DNA from 4 places in the Janthinobacterium sp. RA13 genome. Region 1 is predicted to be linked to each of the others. Evidence: predicted binding sites of a transcription regulator. Region 1 holds the regulator's gene; each other region holds the start of a gene.
The links. Region 1 encodes FNR, which switches genes on or off when oxygen is low (the NO sensors DNR and NnrR bind a similar motif). Its sites were predicted from a motif close to TTGATNNNNATCAA; they were not measured.

Region 2: a site for FNR is predicted at 2,535-2,548, ahead of cydD (thiol reductant ABC exporter subunit CydD). Genes of this name have one in related genera too.
Region 3: a site for FNR is predicted at 2,126-2,139, ahead of FG13_RS15970 (universal stress protein). Genes of this name have one in related genera too.
Region 4: a site for FNR is predicted at 2,269-2,282, ahead of paaA (1,2-phenylacetyl-CoA epoxidase subunit PaaA). Genes of this name have one in related genera too.

The regions. Positions count from the first base shown of each region.
Region 1 covers NZ_JQNP01000001.1:4,247,829-4,252,250, reverse strand. Annotated here, with positions in the region: gene FG13_RS18755 (response regulator) at 1-1,477, opposite strand, end outside; gene fnr (fumarate/nitrate reduction transcriptional regulator Fnr) at 1,717-2,475, shown strand; gene FG13_RS18745 (FixH family protein) at 2,479-3,003, opposite strand; gene ccoG (cytochrome c oxidase accessory protein CcoG) at 3,058-4,422, opposite strand, start outside.
Region 2 covers NZ_JQNP01000001.1:363,584-368,005, reverse strand. Annotated here, with positions in the region: gene cydC (thiol reductant ABC exporter subunit CydC) at 1-785, opposite strand, end outside; gene cydD (thiol reductant ABC exporter subunit CydD) at 782-2,470, opposite strand; gene FG13_RS01600 (GbsR/MarR family transcriptional regulator) at 2,609-3,160, shown strand; gene FG13_RS30760 (PEP-CTERM sorting domain-containing protein) at 3,449-4,015, shown strand; gene FG13_RS01585 (hypothetical protein) at 4,161-4,340, shown strand; tRNA gene FG13_RS01580 (tRNA-Arg) at 4,411-4,422, opposite strand, start outside.
Region 3 covers NZ_JQNP01000001.1:3,595,180-3,599,601, reverse strand. Annotated here, with positions in the region: gene FG13_RS15980 (NADP-dependent malic enzyme) at 1-205, shown strand, start outside; gene FG13_RS15975 (hypothetical protein) at 257-1,123, opposite strand; gene FG13_RS15970 (universal stress protein) at 1,193-2,029, opposite strand; gene FG13_RS15965 (response regulator) at 2,342-3,355, opposite strand; gene FG13_RS15960 (MHYT domain-containing protein) at 3,352-4,422, opposite strand, start outside.
Region 4 covers NZ_JQNP01000001.1:3,531,153-3,535,574, reverse strand. Annotated here, with positions in the region: gene FG13_RS15695 (M14 family metallopeptidase) at 1-663, opposite strand, end outside; gene FG13_RS15690 (hypothetical protein) at 805-1,059, shown strand; gene paaX (phenylacetic acid degradation operon negative regulatory protein PaaX) at 1,170-2,099, opposite strand; gene paaA (1,2-phenylacetyl-CoA epoxidase subunit PaaA) at 2,367-3,356, shown strand; gene paaB (1,2-phenylacetyl-CoA epoxidase subunit PaaB) at 3,385-3,669, shown strand; gene paaC (1,2-phenylacetyl-CoA epoxidase subunit PaaC) at 3,684-4,422, shown strand, end outside.

The DNA of each region.
Region 1 (4,422 bases):
CGAGGCGCCGCGGCACGTCGGGTTCGACGGCGATGGCCAGTTCCAGCTCCTTTTCGCCCGCATTCATCGTCATCGTCGTGGCCAGGGTATTCATGACTTCGTCGAGGTCGAATTCGACGGGCGACAATTCCATGCGGCGCGCCTCGATCTTCGAATAGTCGAGCACGTCGTTGAGGATGCCCAGCAGCGACTGGCCCGCCACTCTGACCATGGTCAGATACTTGCGCTGTTCCGTGTCGAGTCTGGTATTGCCCAGCAAATACACCATGCCCAGCACGGCATTGAGGGGCGTGCGGATTTCATGGCTCATGTTGGCCACGAAATCGCTCTTCGCGCGGTTGGCCGCCTCGGCCCGGTCGCGTTCCTGCTCCAGCTCCGCCGCGCGCGCTTCGAGTTCCTGCTGCAGGCGGTCGCGTTCGCTCATCAGACCGTTGAACGCTTCCGTCAGTTCGCCGATCTCGTCGCGCTGCTGCACCGGCACGGGGGTAAAACGGCTGCCGCTGTTGCGCAGGGCCAGCAGGGTGTCGCGCAGGCGCACCAGCGGCGACAGCAGGCGCACGGTGACCCAGCCCAGAACAAAGGCGGCCAGCAGCGAGGCGAGGATGCTCCACAGCACCAGCCGGTACAGCACGCCATCGAACGGTTCGAAGGCATCGTCGACGGGCAGCGAGCTGGCCAGCAGCCAGTTCACCGATTTCAGGCGCTTGAAACTGTTGACGGCCGTGATGCCGCGGCTGTTGGTGCTGACCATGCTGCCTTCGCCATCTTCCTTCAGCAGCTGGGTCGTCGTCAGATTGGCGTTCGGCTGGCGCGGCTGCAGCAAGCGGCTGGTATCGGGGTGCAGCACGTAGCGCGGCACGGCGCCGCGCGTGAGGATGAAGTAATAGCCGCTCTTGCCGACCTTTTCCGAGCGCAAACGCCCCAGCAGGTTGTCCTTGTACAGGCGCAGCACGCCGATCACCACGCCGGCCACCTGGCCATCGGCGGTGAGCACGGGCGCCACCATCTGCACGATGGGCATGCCGCTCGATTTACCGAGCATCGGCTCGGTGATCATGGGCTGGCGCGTGCGCAGGACGGTCTGGAAATACTCGCGCTCGGCAACATTGATGCCGGCGCGCCCCGGCACTTCCGGCATGTCGGCCACGACGGCGCCTTGCGCGTCGAGCACCAGCACGTCGTCGAACAGCACCAGCATCGAGCGGCGCGAATAGTATTCGCGCAATTGGGCGGGCCGGGCGATCAGTTCCGGCGGCTGCTGCCGGGCCGTCAGGGTGACGATCTGCAGCAGCATGCCCAGCTTGTCGTCGAGCTCGGCAGCGGTGCGGCTGATCAGGGATGACTGCTGGCTCAGCAGTACTTTAGTGAAATCGTCGCGCATGTGCTGCACCTGGATCATGGTGACCAGCGCGATCATGGCGATCGAGGTCAGGCTGGTGGCCAGCGCGACTTTTGCTTTGATGCCGAGAGGCTTCATGATTTCCTTTTCAGTACCGGGCGGCACAGGCGGCAGATAATGCTGTCAGGAATTTTCCTATCAATACCCCAGCTTGGCAAGCGGCGCCGCGCAAATTGCCCTCCCCGCATGGGCTTTTGACGATGTTGCCATATAATTAAAGTCGGAACGTCGTTTATTCAGCGAAATTGCCGTGAAATTGGCACACGGCAACCCTGTATGCAGTAAACTTGTTGTTGCATTTTCTAAAAGGTACCGACATGACTGAAGCGCTACTCACTCCAACCTTGCCTACAGTGAACGTGGAAGCGTTGCGTGCGCGATGCTCGACCTGCAGCATGCATCAATTGTGCCTGCCGATGGGCCTCGATATGGGCGACATGGACAGGCTGGACCAGATCATCGGCCGCCGCCGCAAAATCGTGCGCGGCGCCTCGCTGTTCCGCATCGGCGACTCGTTCCAGAACCTGTACGCGATCCGCCTGGGGCACTTCAAGACGTACCAGATCAATCCGGGCGGCGAAGAGCAGGTGACGGGTTTCCAGATGGCCGGCGAACTGCTGGGCATGGACGCCATCAGCGCCGACCGCCACCACTGTAATGCGGTGGCGCTGGAAGACAGCGAAGTGTGTGAAATCCCGTTTTCCAGCCTGGAACAATTGCTGGGCAATATGCCGACCCTGCTGCGCCATTTCCACCGCATGATGAGCCAGGAAATCACGCGCGAGCAAAGCGTCATGCTGTTGCTGGGCAATATGCAGGCGACGCAGCGTTTTGCCGCCTTTATCGTCAACCTGGCGTCGCGCTACGAAGCGCGCGGCTATTCGAGCAGCAAATTCCAGCTGCGCATGTCGCGCGAGGAAATCGGCAACTACCTGGGCCTGACCATCGAAAGCGTCAGCCGTTTATTGTCGAAATTCAAGAAGGAAGGCTGGCTGCGCGTCTCGAACCGAGAAATTGAAATCTTGCAGCCGGCAAAACTGAAGGCCATCACGGCCGGTACCGACGTCTGCAAATAAGGCTTACAGTTCCTCGTCGGCGTGCAGCGCGATGCTGCGTTGCAGCGGCCAGGTCCAGATGCCGGACAGGCGCCACTCGCGCTTGTCGTTTTCCACCAGCACTTGCCAGCGGCTGCGCTCGAGCATCGGCAGCGCCACCGAGAAATTGCCGGCCGCATCGGGCCGCACCAGCAGCTTGATGTCCTTTTCCGGCAGCGTCGCATGCGCCAGGTGCAGCTGCAGCGGACCCTGGTAAGCTTTGCCGAAGCTGTGCACGGAACCACTGAGGCGCGCTGACGCCACGTCGTAGGACAAACTGGTAGCCATCGCCAGGTCGCTGGCGATCGTGTCGCGCTTCAAATCCTGGTTGATCGCCTTGCCCTGCTTGTAATAGTCGCCCACCACCAGCGCATCGGGTTGCGTAAACGCGATATAGCCCATGAAGCTGCCGACGACCACGGACAGGCCGGGACCGATCATCAGCAGCCATGGCCAGCGATGCTTGTACCAGGGATCGGCGGGGGCTTGCAGTTTCAGACTGTCGGACATGGTGATTCTCCTGTGTAAACGGCCAGTCCCCATGCGGGGACCGGCCTTCCTGCTTTAACGCGGCACGATGAATACCGCGCTTTCACGCACATGCAGCGAGGGGTTGTCCAGCGATTGCAATTCGATCGCAATCTTGTTCGACCCCTTCTCGCCGACGCCGTGCGGCACGCGCAGGCGGATCGGCCAGCCCAGCGTTTCCGTCGGCTGCAAGGTCACTTCTTCGCGCGTCAGCAAGGTCAGGCCCGGCAAGCCGGAAGCGCTGATCTTGAAATGCTGGCTTTGCTCGGACGTGTTCATGATCTGCAGGCGGTAGACGTTTTCGATCATGCCGTCTTCCACTTCGCGTCCCATCGAACCGCGGTCGCGGATCACATCCATTTTCAGGGGTGTGCGCAGGGCCAGCGAGGTACATACGGCGATGATGATCAGGGCCAGGATGGAAGTGTAGATCAGGACGCGCGGGCGCATGGCGCGCTGGCGTATCTGCTTCGAATTGAAGTTGTTTTCCATCGCATGGTCGGTGCTGTAGCGTATCAGGCCACGCGGCCGCTCGACCTTGTCCATCACGCTGTTGCAGGCATCGACGCAGGCGGCGCAGCCGATGCATTCATACTGCAGGCCGTTGCGGATATCGATACCGGTCGGACACACCTGCACGCACAGGGTGCAATCGATGCAGTCGCCCAGCTTGTCGTTGTTGCCGGCCTTCTTGCTCATGGCGCCGCGTGGTTCGCCGCGCTTGGCATCGTAGGTGATGATCAGGGTGTCCTGGTCGAACATGGCGCTCTGGAAGCGCGCGTAGGGGCACATGTATTTGCACACCTGCTCGCGCAGCCAGCCCGCGTTGCCGTAGGTTGCCAGGCTGTAGAACAAGACCCAGAACCATTCCCAGGGACCGAAGTTCAGGGTGGTCACCGACTGCGCCAGTTCCTTGATCGGCGTGAAGTAGCCGACAAAGGTAAAGCCCGTCCACAGGGCGATGGCGCCCCATGCCAGGTGCTTGGCCGTCTTCTTGAACGCCTTGCGCACGGAGGGGCCCTGCTTGTCGAGGGCCATGCGCGCGCTGCGCGTACCCTCGATGCGGCGTTCGACCCACAGGAAAATTTCCGTGTATACCGTTTGCGGGCAAGAGAACCCGCACCACACCCTCCCGGCAATGGCCGTGACGAGGAACAACAAATACGCACAGATGATCAGCAGGGCCGCCAGATAGATGAAATCCTGGGGCCACAGCACGACGCCGAAAATGTAGAACTTGCGCGTGGTCAAATCGAACAGCAGGGCTTGCCTGCCATTCCAGGTCAACCACGGCAAGCCGTAGAACGCGAGCTGGGTAAGCCATACGCATACCCATCGCCAGGTAGCGTAGCGTCCTTTGGCCTCGCGAGGGTAGATTTGCTCGCGGGCCGCATACATCTT
Region 2 (4,422 bases), 3.9 Mb from region 1:
CTGCCCGCCACCCCATACGCGGCGCCGGCGGCAGTTTCCAGGCGCAGCAGGGCGAAATCGGCTTGCGCCAGCGACCGGTCGATCTGCCCCAGCGCCGCGCACTGGGCGTCGATGCGGCCCGCCATCACCAGGTCCGTCTGGCCCGCCACCAGGTCGATGGTGCCGGAACGCAGTTTTTCGATGGCGCGTGTACGCACGATGGCGGGACGGCGGGCGCGTTGCGCCACGACCCAGCTGATGCCGCCGCCGGCGGCCAGCAGCCACACGGCCAGACCCAGGCCCAGCTGCCACCGCATCACGCCCAGCGCCACGCCGGCCAGCAAGGCTACGCACAAGGCCGTGAAGGCAGGCACCAGCAGACGCAAATACAGTGATTCGAGCGCGTCGATATCGGCCGTCAGGCGGAACAGCAGCTTGGCGGGCTGGCGCAGCAAGCGGCTGGCCGCTTCCGGGCGCGACCAGCCACGGAACAGCCGCACGCGGATGCTGGCCAGCGCGGCGAACGTGGCGTCGTGCGTGACGAGGCGTTCCGCATAACGCGAACCCGTGCGGCCGATGGCCAGCAGGCGGATGCCGGCCGACGGACCGAAGACATCGAACAGGATGGCCGTCGACGCATGCAGGCCGGCAATCGAGGTGGCCGTGATAAACCAGCCGGACAAGCCCAGCAAGGCCATGCCGGACACCGCCGTCAGGGCCGCCAGCAAGGCGCCGCCGATCAGCTTGCCGGGCTGGGCCAGCAGCAATTGCCGCAGCACGGGGTTGAGCATCATTGAATTTTTCATGCCTGCCGCTCCTGCGCCGATGCCCGGGCATCGACCTGCACCGTGCGCTGCAGGCGGCCGGCCAGCACGGGGTCGTGCGTGGCGACGATCATCGTCTTGCCTTGCGCCAGTGCCAGCAAGGCGTCCGTGACGCGCGCCGCCGTTTCGCTGTCCAGGTGGGCCGTCGGTTCATCGACCAGCAGCAAATCGGCATGCGGATGCAGGGCCACGCGGGCCAGCGCCAGGCGCACGGCTTCGCCACCGGACAAGCCCTGGCCGCCATCGCTGAGCATGACGGCCGGCTGCGCCTGCGCCACGGCAGCCAGGTCGGCCAGGTGCAGCGCCTGCGTCACCTGCGTGGCGCTGGCGCCCGTGCGGCCCAGGGTCACGTTCTGGCTGACGGAGGCGGCAAACACGTGCGGGCGCTGGCCCATCCAGGCCATGCGCTGGCGCAAGGTATTGACGGTACTGTCGGTCAGGCGCACGCCGCCGATGCGGATGTCTCCGCCGCTGGCGGGCAGCAAGCCGGCCAGAAGAGACAGCAAGGTGGTCTTGCCGGCGCCGCTGGCGCCCAGCAGGGCCAGGTGTTCGCCGGCGCGCACCGTCAAGTCGAAGCCGTCGAACACGGGCGCTTCGCCAGGGTGGGCAAAACGCAGTTGATGGATGTCGATAGCGGGCGGCGGCGCCACGGCCATGGCGGCGGCGGAGACGACGACAGACAGGACCTCCGCGCCTGGCAGCGGAACGCCGTCGGCCGCCAGGTCGTGCAGGCCGGCCAGGCCCGCTTCGCCGGCCGCCTTGTCGTGCCAGACGGCGGCCAGTTCGCGCAAGGGTTCGAAAAACGCGGGCGCCAGCAACAGGATGAACAAACCCTGCCCCAAGGTCAGCTCGCGGCCCCAGGTGCCGAAATTGATGCTGCCCAAGAGGGAGAAACCGATGAAGGCCGCCACCATGGCGACACCGAGCGCGGAAAACAGTTCCAGCACGGCGGACGACAAAAAGGCGATGCGCAGCACCACCATCGTGCGCCGGCGCACGGATTGCGATGAGGCGTCGAGCCGTGCGGCCGTGGCGTCGACGGCGTCGAGCGCGCGCAGGGTGGCCAGGCCGCGCAGGCGGTCCAATAGAAAGGCGTTCATGCTACCCATTTCCACCATCTGCGCGCGGCTGGCCGCTTGCGCGCCCATGCCGACCAGGGCCATGAAGACGGGAATCAACGGCGCGGCGATGAGCAGGATCAAGGCGGCGATCCACGACAGCGGTGTCACCACGGCGAGGATCACGAGCGGCACCAGCATGACTTTCCAGCGCGCGGGCTTGTAGCGCACCAGATACGGCACGATGGCTTCGGCCTGTTCGGCGATGACGCTGGCCGCCTGGCCCGACTGCGCACGCTGGCGGTCCAGCGGCGAACGGCGCGCCAGCGCTTGCGCCACTTGTGCGCGCAAGGTGGACAGGTGCGCGCGCGCCGCCGCATACATGCGCCGCGCGCCCCACGCTTCGCAGCCGGCGCGCAGCACGCCCAGCAGCAGCACGCCAGCGGCCGGCAGCAGGGCCGCGCGCCACGCTGCACCGTCCAGCATGGCTTGCACGGCCCAGGCCAGCAAGGCCGCTTGCGGCAGCCACAGCAAGGCGGCGCCACCCTGCGCCAGGCTGGCGGCACGGGGAAGGATAAAGCGGGGCAAAGACAGTGGCGTGGTCGGCATCTCTATACTTTTTGAGTTTTCAGAATTTTCTGTAAATTCGATATTTTGTATAATACTGCGAAACATGACATATATCAATTGACCCTGCGGGTGTGGCGTGAAAAAATTCAGATAATTATGAAAACTCAACATATCCAAATGACGCCGCTGATCCTGACCTTCGTCAGCCATTTCGGCGAGATGGGCAGCCGCTGGGGCTTTAACCGCACAGTGGGGCAAGTGTACGCCTTGTTGTTTGTCGCGGAGCATCCTTTACACGCGGATGAAATCGCGGAACACCTGAGTTTTTCACGCTCGAACGTGAGCATCGGCCTGAAGGAATTGCAGGGCTGGGGCTTGATACGCCAATCGCGCATCCCAGGCGACCGGCGCGAGTATTTTTCCTCGCTGGGCGATGTGTGGCAAATCTTCCGCGTGGTGGCCGCCGAGCGCCGCCGCCGCGAAGTGGCCCCTACCCTGACGGTGCTGCGCGAATCGCTGCTGGCGCCGGCCACGGAACCCGTCGACCAGTATGCGCAGGAGCGCATGCGCGAAATGTATGAATTGGTCGACCTGGCCAACACCTGGTTCGACGACTTGCAGCGCCTGTCGCCCGAATCGATGGCGCAGCTGATGAAAATGGGCGCCAAGGTGCAAAAACTGCTCAACGCCAAGGATCGCCTGTTTGGCGTCAGCAATAACAGCGACTGAAACCCGCCTCCCCTCTTCCCACTCAAGGCGTTGCCAGCACAAGCTGGCACGCCTTGTCACGCCATGTCTATTCCCGCACAGGCCCTCGCCAGCACAGCCATACATAGCCGTATGCGATGTTGTCAAGCATGCCAATAGCATTATTTAAATTGTATTAATTTACATCAAGACTAAGCTTGCATATGCGTACTCACGCAAAGGCGACCGGGCGACAAGTCGACCTCCCTGACCGGATGGCGCGCACCCTGAAGCAGTGAAATGTCTGCAATAAAATAAAAGGGGATTTTCATGAAAAGCATAACAAGCATTGCCATACGGGCATCCATGCTGGCCGCCCTGACGGCCTGCATGGGTGTGGCACAGGCTGCTACATGGGTCGATGTGGGACCGGCCAGCGGTTTCAGCATCGAAGGCAGCACCGTCACTTACTCGCCGTCACCTGCCCTCATGGTGAAATACTATGACGACAATCTCGTGCCGCAGAGTCCCACCGACATCCAGGGCTACATCAACGGCGTTTTCGGCACCAGCCTGGGTGCGGCCGTCTCGTTTTGCGACAATGCCACCTCAGGCTGCACCGCGGGCACCACGGCAGGCGCCAGCGGCGGGGTGAATTCCTTCACGAGTGCGGCGGACTATGATTACCTAGCCATCCATTTCGGCCAGGGCGAACTGGTCTTCCAATGGGCAGCGCCCGTCGCAGCCGGCACGACCTTCACGGTAGAGGGCTTGCCCAAGGACCTGAGCAATTACCGCGCCTATGTTTCCGCCATCCCTGAACCGGAAACCTATGCCATGCTGCTCGCCGGCCTGGGCCTGCTCGGCATCCTGGCGCGCCGCCGCCAGGCAAAATAAGAGCATCGGGCAAGACCCGCAACACGGCGCCGGCGCATCCATGTTTACAGCGCGCTTGCGCCGCGCTGCCCACTCTTTACACCGCCTTTATGCCGCTCCCGCTATGCTGGCCGACATCATCAGCCATCGTTGCGAGGGAGCTCACATGTATGAATCACCATTCCAGCCGCGCGCGCGCGACCTGGTCCGCCGGCATTTGCCTGCGCGCGAACGGCTGCGCCAGGCACGCCTGGCGAGCAAGAAAATGCTGTCGGTGTTGTCTGCGCTGCTGTGCGCCGTGCCGCTGCTGTATTTGCTGAGCGTGGTGCTGTTTGCGCAGCCTTAGGGCCGCGTGCTGATAGACAGGAAAGAGAGAAGATGCGGCCGCATGGCGCAAGCCGTGGCCAGTATGAAACTGGTCCGCCCAG
Region 3 (4,422 bases), 650 kb from region 1:
CCTGCTCGTCATGCCGAACATCGAATCGGCCAACATCGCCTACAACCTGGTGAAAACGGCGGCCGGCAACGGCATCGCCGTGGGCCCGATCCTGCTCGGCTGCGCCAAACCCGTGCACATTCTGACGCCATCGGCCACCGTGCGCCGCATCGTCAACATGACGGCGCTGTGCGTCGTGGATGCTGTCGCCCAGCGTAAAGCCTAAGCCTTAGCAGCACATGAAAAGCCGCCCCGTCCGCAAGGAGGGGCGGCTTTTTTACATGGGTGGCACGGGCAGGGCCGTGGCCGGATGGCGGCGCAGGTAATAGTGGCGGTACAGCATGATCTCGCCCCACACCAGCAGCAGCGCGGCCAGCGCGAGCAGGCCCAGCGTGATCTTGAGCGAATTGAAATAGGCGCCGGCCTGGCGTTTGACGGCGTCGATGAAAATCATCGGCACTGATTTGTCGAGTTTGCTGAAATCGGCCTGGCGCGCCACATCGGTGGTCAGGCGCACTGCCAGGTCGGTGCCCAGACTGGCCAGGTCGCCCGTCGCCTGGCCACGGAAGCCGGCGCCCTTGAGCGCTTCGCCCAGCACAGTTGCCCTGGCGATCAGCTGTTCCTGCAGCACCTGCGTCAGCAGCACGCTGCCGCGGCGCAGGATGAATTCATTGATCCAGCGCGCCTTGCTGCGTTCCCAGTAACTGCCTGATGTAGGCCGGTAATACATGTCTTGCACGAAGGGTTCGATCAGGCTGCGCATGCTGATAGCCTGGCCCGGGGCGATCAGCCTGACCTGCTGTTCCAGGTAGACGCGCAGCGCCGGCATCTGCGCTTCGACCACAGGCTGCAGGTCGCGCTCAAGGGCCTGGTTGACGACGCGGTGCACGCTGTGCACGGCGCCAAACCCGCCACCGAGGAGCGGCAGCGCGACGAGGATCAACACATAGCTGAGCTTGGCGGCCACATGCCAGGCGGGCGGGCGGCGCACCAGCAGGCATTTTCTGGCCAGCTGGTAGCAGATGCCGAGCGCCAGCACAAAGCCGATCACGCCATACAGCAGCATCCACGGCAGGACCGTCCACAGCAGGTCGCTGCCGAACGGCGCCAGGGTGCTACTCCAGTTGAGCAGTTGTTGCTTCATGTACATTGCCTTGAGGTAAGTAATCAGGCAATTATAGCTATTTAGCAAATAAACATGGCGCGCTTGACGTCAATGCGCCATCAGCACCGGTACCGTCATCTGGCGCAAGATCGTTTCCGTCACGCCGCCGAGTAAAATTTCGCGGAAGCGCGCGTGGCCGTAGCCGCCCATCACCAGCAAGTCCGCATGCACTTCGGCGGCCATGGCCAGCAGCGCCGCGCCGATGTCGCCCGTGGTGGTGGCCGAACGCACCTCGACGGGCACGCCATGGCGGCTCAGGTAGGCGGCGATGTCGGCGCCCGGGTGGCGCGCCGGCTGCGCGTGGCCGGCCGGCGGGTGCAGCAGGGCCAGCACCACCAAGCGCGCCGCGCGCAAGAGGGGCAGGGCGTGGCCGATGGCGCGCGTCGCTTCCATGCTGCCATCCCAGGCCACCACGACGGTGTTGTCCACTTGCGCGAATTGGCCGCTGCGCGGCACGATCAGCACGGGACGGGCCGCGTTCAGCATCACGTAGGGCACCAGGTCGCTCATGGCGCCGGGCAGGGCTTCGCTGTCGTCGTGCTGGCTGAGCACCGTCAAGTCGCTGTAGCGGGCGCTGACGGCCATGCCGCCATCTTCATCGTCTTCGATCAGGCGCCGTTCCAGCGAGGCGGCGCCGGCCTGGCGCGCCAGCGTTTCAAACTGGGCCAGCGCCTGTTCCGCCTGCCCGTGCAGGGCTGAAATCTGCGCCGCCACGGCGCCGCCGCGCATGCCGCGGTTGTTTTCCACGTAAAAGCGCGACAGGCCCGTCATGGCTGCGCCGATCAGGTGCGCCTGGTGCGCGTGCGCCAGCCGCGCCGCGATGGCGATGCGCTGCGGCGCATGGCGCGACAGGTCGGCGTGGACGAGGATGGATTTATAGGCCATGGTGTCATTCGCTAGTCAGGATGGCAACAAGGCTAGAACGGCAACAGGGGCAAGTCCAGCATTGCCGTGCTGACGGACGTTTTTCTTATGCGGGGCTTGATATGGGTCAAAAAAATACGGACCATGGCCATCTGCAAGGCCACAGCCAGGAAATTGCGAGCTGTTTGATGCGCGTCAAAATGCCTGGCCCACAGCCAGCCATAATGGGATTGAACTCCTTGCCCTTCCAGTGGTCTGCATCGGCGCCGGCGCCATCTGTCCGGCACTTGCTTGTGTGACGCAACAACGCTGGCCGTGGCGGGAGTTCACTCGTCAAGCCGGCGCCTGGTGTTCGGCTTTCTCCGCCCAGCGCAGCCGGATGGCGTCGATGGCGGGCAGTTCCTGCACAAACAGTTCGACCAGGCGTGCATCGAAATGGCTGCCTTGTTGCGCTTGCAGATAGCCCACGGCGTCCGTCACCGACCACGCGCGCTTGTACGGGCGCACCGAGGTCAGCGCGTCGAAGACGTCGGCCACGGCGACGATGCGCCCGGCCAGCGGAATCGCTTCGCCCGCCAAGCCGTCCGGATAACCGCTGCCATCCCATTTTTCATGGTGCGACAGGGCGATTGCGCGCGCCAGCGCCAGCATGCCGCCTTCGGCATGTTCGCCGATGATGTCGCCGCCGATGCGCGCATGCGTCTGCATGATGGCCCATTCGTCCGCGTCGAGCTTGCCCGGCTTTTGCAGGATGCGGTCGGGGATGCCGATCTTGCCCACATCGTGCATGGGCGCCGCGTGCAGCAGGTCGTCCGCGGCGGCCTCGTCCATGCCTGCGGCCACGCCCAGCAGGCGCGCGTAATGGCTCATGCGGATCACGTGCAAGCCTGTTTCATTGTCCTTGTATTCGGCCGCCAGACCCAGGCGCTGGACGATCTGCAGCCGCGTTTCCTTCAATTCATCGATGCGCACCAGCGACAGGTGCGTGCGCACGCGGGCGCGCACGATGGCGGGGCTGAGCGGCTTGGTGATGTAATCGACGGCGCCCGCTTCAAAGCCGCTGAGTTCGTCGCGCATGTCGTTCAGGGCCGTGACGAAAATGACGGGGATGGCGGCTGTCAGCGGCGCCGCTTTCAGCTGGCGGCAGGTGTCGTGGCCGCTCATGCCGGGCATCATCACGTCGAGCAGGATCAGGGCCGGGCGTTCCTGCTGCGCCAGTGCCAGCGCCCGCGCGCCATCCTTGGCGAACAGCAGCGCGTAATCGTTCTGCAAGATCTGGCGCAGCAACTGCAAATTGGCCGCCTCATCGTCGACGACGAGAATCACGGGCCGGGCGGATGCATTCATGGGGACTCCGGGGCGTAGGTGTGCAGCAAGTCGTGCAGCAGCGACTGCGCCAGGGGGAAATCAAAGTCGTCGATGGCGTGCAAGAGTGGGGCCAGTGCGTCCGCTTGCGCGCCCATGGCGTGCTGCAACTGTGCTTGCGCCGCGTCATCGAGTTCGCCGCGCCGCAAGGCGCTTAATAGTGTACTGGCCGCTTGTCGGGCGGCGGGCGCGTCGATGGCAGCCGCCGTTGCCACCGGCAAGGCAGGCGGCGCCAGCCGGGCGATGGCGGCCACGGCCGCCGGCCATTGCGTCAGCAGGGCGCCCAGCGTTGCGTCGAGCTGTTGTGCCGTGGCGGGGCCGGGGCTGGCGCAGCATTGCTCCAGCGCCGCCAGGCTGGCGGCCAATTGCTCCAGGCCGAGGTTGGCCGCCACGCCGCGCAGTTGGTGACTCTGCGGCAAGAGCGCTAGGTGGTCGCGCGCCTCGATGGCGGCCAGCAGGGCCGGCGGCAGGCGGGGATGCTCGATTCCGAAACGGGCCAGCGCCGCGCGGTAGGCGCCGTCGTTGCCAGCCCAGCGCTGCAGGGCGCCCGCATGGTGCAGCACCCGTCCGCCAGCGGGCGCCGGCGCGTGGCTGGCGTCGGTCGGGTCCGCCGCCAGGCCCAGCACGCGGGCGATTTCCTGCGACAGCGCCTGCCATTCGACGGGTTTTGTCGCGAAACCGTCCATGCCGGCCGCGCGCGCCGCCTTGCGGTGCGCATCGAGCACGCTGGCCGTCATGGCGATCACGGGCACGCGCGGGCGGCCATCGCGCAGGGCGGCGGCACGGATGGCTTGCGTGGCGGCCAGGCCATCCATGCGCGGCATTTGCAAGTCCAGCAGCAGCACGTCGAAGTCGTCCTGCTGCGCCAGTTGCAAGGCTTGCGCGCCATCGCCGGCCGTGATCACCGTGTGGCCGCGCTTGCCCAATAGTAAGCTCAGCAGTTCCAGGTTTTGCGGCACGTCGTCGGCCGCCAGCACGCGCAGCGGCGGCAGGCGCACGCTGCGGCGTTCGCTGGCGGGCAGCGCCGCCTGGCGTGCCGGCAACAAGGG
Region 4 (4,422 bases), 720 kb from region 1:
CGCGTTGGTACGCAGGTTGCCGTGCACGGAACCGTCCGGGTTCATGTTCGGCACCACGTAGAAGACGGCGTCCTGCAGGCACTGGCGGGCAAACGGATTGGCCTGGTCCAGCAAGGCTTCGAGCATGCCTTCGACAAACCATTCGGCCATCGTCTCGCCTGGATGCTGGCGCGCGATGACCCAGACTTTTTTCTCGGCATCGGCGTCGCCGACCACCAGCAGATTCATGTCGCGGCCCTCAACCGTGCTGCCCAGGTCGATCAGGCGCACCAGCGGCGACGCTTGCGCGCTGTCGATCAGGGCCAGGTGGCGGTCCCATGGATACGGTTCGAAGTAGGCGTAGTACACGCTTTCTTCTTCCGGCGTATGTTCGATGGTCATCACGGTGCCGTCAAAGCTGGTCGGCACGCGGAACCAGGTTTCGCGGTCGTAGCTGGCGACGGCCTGGTAATCTTTCCAGCCGTCCGGGTAGGCCGACTTGCCGGCGTTCATGAAGCGGATCGTGCACGCTTCGCCTTGCGCGCCTTGCAGGCGGAAGTAAAACCACTGCGTGATGTCGGCGTGGGAATCCTTGCGGATGTTCAGCTCGATGGAGTGGGCATCGTCGGCGCGCAGCACCTCGATCGCGCCGGCGTCGAATTGCTGGCTGATTTTAATGGTCATGTGTGTTCCTGATAAAAACGTATGGGTTTTGCATCGTGTGCAATGGCGCGATGATACCCGTTTTAGCGGCGCCTTTGTGCTGGCGCAAACGACGGCGGACATGCTTTGCTAACGTGATAGCTCCAACATGAGGAGAGCATCATGGATGACAACGGCAAACACATACGCGAACTGGAAAAGAAAGTCAGCGCCCTCAGCGACGCCCTGGCGCACCTGGGCAAGGGCACGACCTTACAGGAATTGCTGCGCATCATACGTTTCCCCGGCTATACGACGCCGGCCGAATACACGTTCAACGTCGCCATACTCGACACCATGCTGGTGCAGGCCAATGCGCTGGAAAAGCTGGGGCAGGATTTGCTGGCGGGAGCGAAGCAAGTAGTGGTGAAACAGTGAGCAGACAGTAACTTATTCCTGAACGCCTGAAAAATGTTCAGGGCAAGGCGCAGGGTCGCAGGCAGTACGAACGTACGCCCAGGCCCTGCAACGCCGCCATGGACGTTTTGTCAGGTGTTCAGACCGCCAAATCGTTCGTAGAACCACGGCTCGACATTCGGCGCCTGCTCATCCTCGCGCCGCAGGGTAGCCAGGATATGTTCCTCGGCGGCCGCATACGTGATGCGGTACAGGTCGCGCGCCAATGCGTAGGCTTGCGTGCCGGGCCACGGTTCGGGCAGCAGCTCGACGGGCAGTTGCGGGTCGTGCAGTTGCACGCGGCGGTAGGCGTGCGTCAGCAGGGAGCGGATGACGAACGCCTGCTCCGCATCGAACACGGGTTCTTCCTGCAGCAGGGTCAGCAGGGGCTGGAAGCTGGCGATGAATTTTTCGTAGCCGGCCATCACTTCCGACAAGTCCCAGCAGTCGCCCACCATGTCGCGCAGCGGGCGCGTGCTGACGCCCGGCAATTCCGTGGTGTGGCAAACATACAGCTTGCCCTGCACCTCATTGCGCACGAGGATATCTTCCAGCGCCTCCGCATTGCTGGCCGGGTGGCCAAAGATGCCGGGAGAAATCAAACCATATCCGGCCCACAATAATTCCTTGCGCAGCGCCCCCCGCTCGGCGGCGCCGATGCTGCCGGCCGGCCCGATCACCAGGGTCCAGCTGCCATCCCAGTGCACGACCAGCGGCGCATAGATGCGGCGGTAGGCGCGTTCGAAGCGGGCCAGCGCCTCCGGGCGTATCGTATAGGCGCTGCGGCGGCCGTCGCGCTGCGAGCTGAGCCAGCCTTCCTGCGCCAGGCGGAATACGCTGGTGCGCAATAACCGGTCATTGACGCCGAATGGCGCCAGCAGTTCGATCAGGCTGCCCAGCCAGATGGCGCCGCCGCGCGGCACGATGGCGTCGCCAAAGATGGTCATCACCAGGGACTTCGAGCGCGGTGGGTCGCTTTCCAGGAAATCGGCTATCCATGCTGTGCAGCGGGTGTTCTTCATGTGGTTCCGGTCTGGCCGTGTTGCGGTCGAATCAATAAAAGCAGCAGTTTACTTGGCTGCGCGGGTAGCGCGGCAATAATTTGCCGGAAGCGCGGGTGGCGCTTCGTAGTGTTTTCTCATAAGCAATATCATACGCACAAAAAACCCGCACAAGATACGAAATTTTAAAATGATTCATATCAAGTGTATGCAAATCGTTTTTTGTATCGTATTATCTGTTCATCGCACCGCGTTGCTGCGCAAAATCAAAGACATGGGAGACAGATCATGTACGCACAAATGGTTGAAACCGGCCTCAAGAACGTCCGTTCCCTCGACGACATGGGCCAGGAAGAGCGCGCTTTCCAGGCGCGCATCGACGAAGGCATCAAGATCGAGGCCAAGGACTGGATGCCGGACGCCTACCGCAAAACCCTGATCCGCCAGATTTCGCAGCACGCGCACTCGGAAATCGTCGGCCAATTGCCCGAAGGTAACTGGGTCACACGCGCGCCGACCTTGAAGCGCAAGTCGATCCTTCTGGCGAAGATCCAGGACGAAGCGGGTCACGGCCTGTACCTGTACAGCGCCGCGGAAACGTTAGGCGTGTCGCGCGACGACTTGTTGGCAGCCTTGCACTCGGGCAAAGCCAAGTATTCCAGCATCTTTAATTATCCGACCCTGTCGTGGGCCGACATGGGCGCCATCGGCTGGCTGGTCGACGGTTCCGCCATCATCAACCAGATTCCCCTGTGCCGCTGCTCTTACGGTCCGTATGCGCGCGCCATGATCCGCGTGTGCAAGGAAGAATCGTTCCATGCGCGCCAGGGCTACGACATCATGATGTCGCTGTGCAAGGGCACGCCCGAGCAGAAAGCCATGGCGCAGGATGCCTTGAACCGCTGGTGGTGGCCTTCGTTGATGATGTTCGGCCCGTCCGACGCCGCCTCCGTCAACAGCGCCCAGTCGGCGCAATGGCGCATCAAGCTGTTCTCGAACGACGAATTGCGCCAGCGCATGGTCGACCAGACCGTGCCGCAAATCGAATACCTGGGCTTGACCGTGCCCGATCCCGACCTGAAATTCAATGCGGAAACGGGCCATTATGAATTCGGCGAGATCGACTGGTCCGAGTTCAACAACGTCCTGAAGGGCAATGGCCCGTGCAACCGCGAACGCCTGCAAACGCGCGTCAAAGCGTACGAAGACGGCGCATGGTTCCGCGATGCCTTGGTCGCGTATGCAGACAAGCAAGCTGCTAGCAAAGCGGCAGCGTAAATACATAAGACAGATAGGGGATAGCAACATGAGCAAAGAATGGCCATTGTGGGAAGTTTTCATCCGCAGCCAGCACGGCCTGGCGCACAAGCATGTGGGCAGCCTGCACGCTTCCGACGCCACCATGGCGGTCAACCATGCGCGCGATGTCTATACGCGCCGCAATGAAGGCGTGAGCATCTGGGTGGTGCGCGCGGCCGATATCGTTGCCAGCAGCCCCGGCGACAAGGGCGCCCTGTTCGAACCGTCGAACAGCAAGGTGTACCGCCATCCCACCTTCTTCCCGATGCCGGAAGAAGTCAAGAACCTGTGATGGGAGCGCCTGTAATGGATGACAAGGTCAATTACCTCTTGCGCCTGGGCGACAACGCCCTGATCCTCAGCCAGCAGTTGTCGCAGCTGTGCGGCAAGGGGCCGGCGCTGGAAGAAGACATGGCGCTGACCAACGTGGCGCTGGACTTGCTGGGTCAGACGCGTTTGTGGTTCAGCTATGCGGCCGAACTGGAAAACGCGGGCCGCGACGAGGACGACATCGCCTTTTTGCGCGACGCCCACGACTTCAAGAACTGCCTGCTGGTCGAGCAGCCGAACGGCAATTACGCCGACACGATGATGCGCCAGTTCTTCTTCGACAGCTGGCACTATTTCCAGCTGCTGGAACTGACGAAATCGGCGGATGCGCGCATCGTCGAGGTGGCGCAAAAGTCGATCAAGGAAGTGACCTATCACTTGCGCCGCAGCGGCGACCTGATCGTGCGCCTCGGCGACGGCACGGCGGACAGCCACGCGAAAACGCAGGCCGCCGCCGACCAGCTGTGGATGTACACGGGCGAGATGTTCACGTATGACGCCGTCGACCAGGCCATGGTTGCCGCCGGCATCGCGCCGCCATCGGACGTGCTGCGCCGCGCTTTCCTCGAACACGTGGCCGAGATATTCGCCGAAGCCACCTTGACCATGCCGGCGCCCGACGCCTGGATGCAAAAGGGCGGCAAGCAGGGCACGCACACGGAGCACCTGGGTTTTATTCTGGCCGAGATGCAGTTCCTGCAGCGCGCCTATCCCG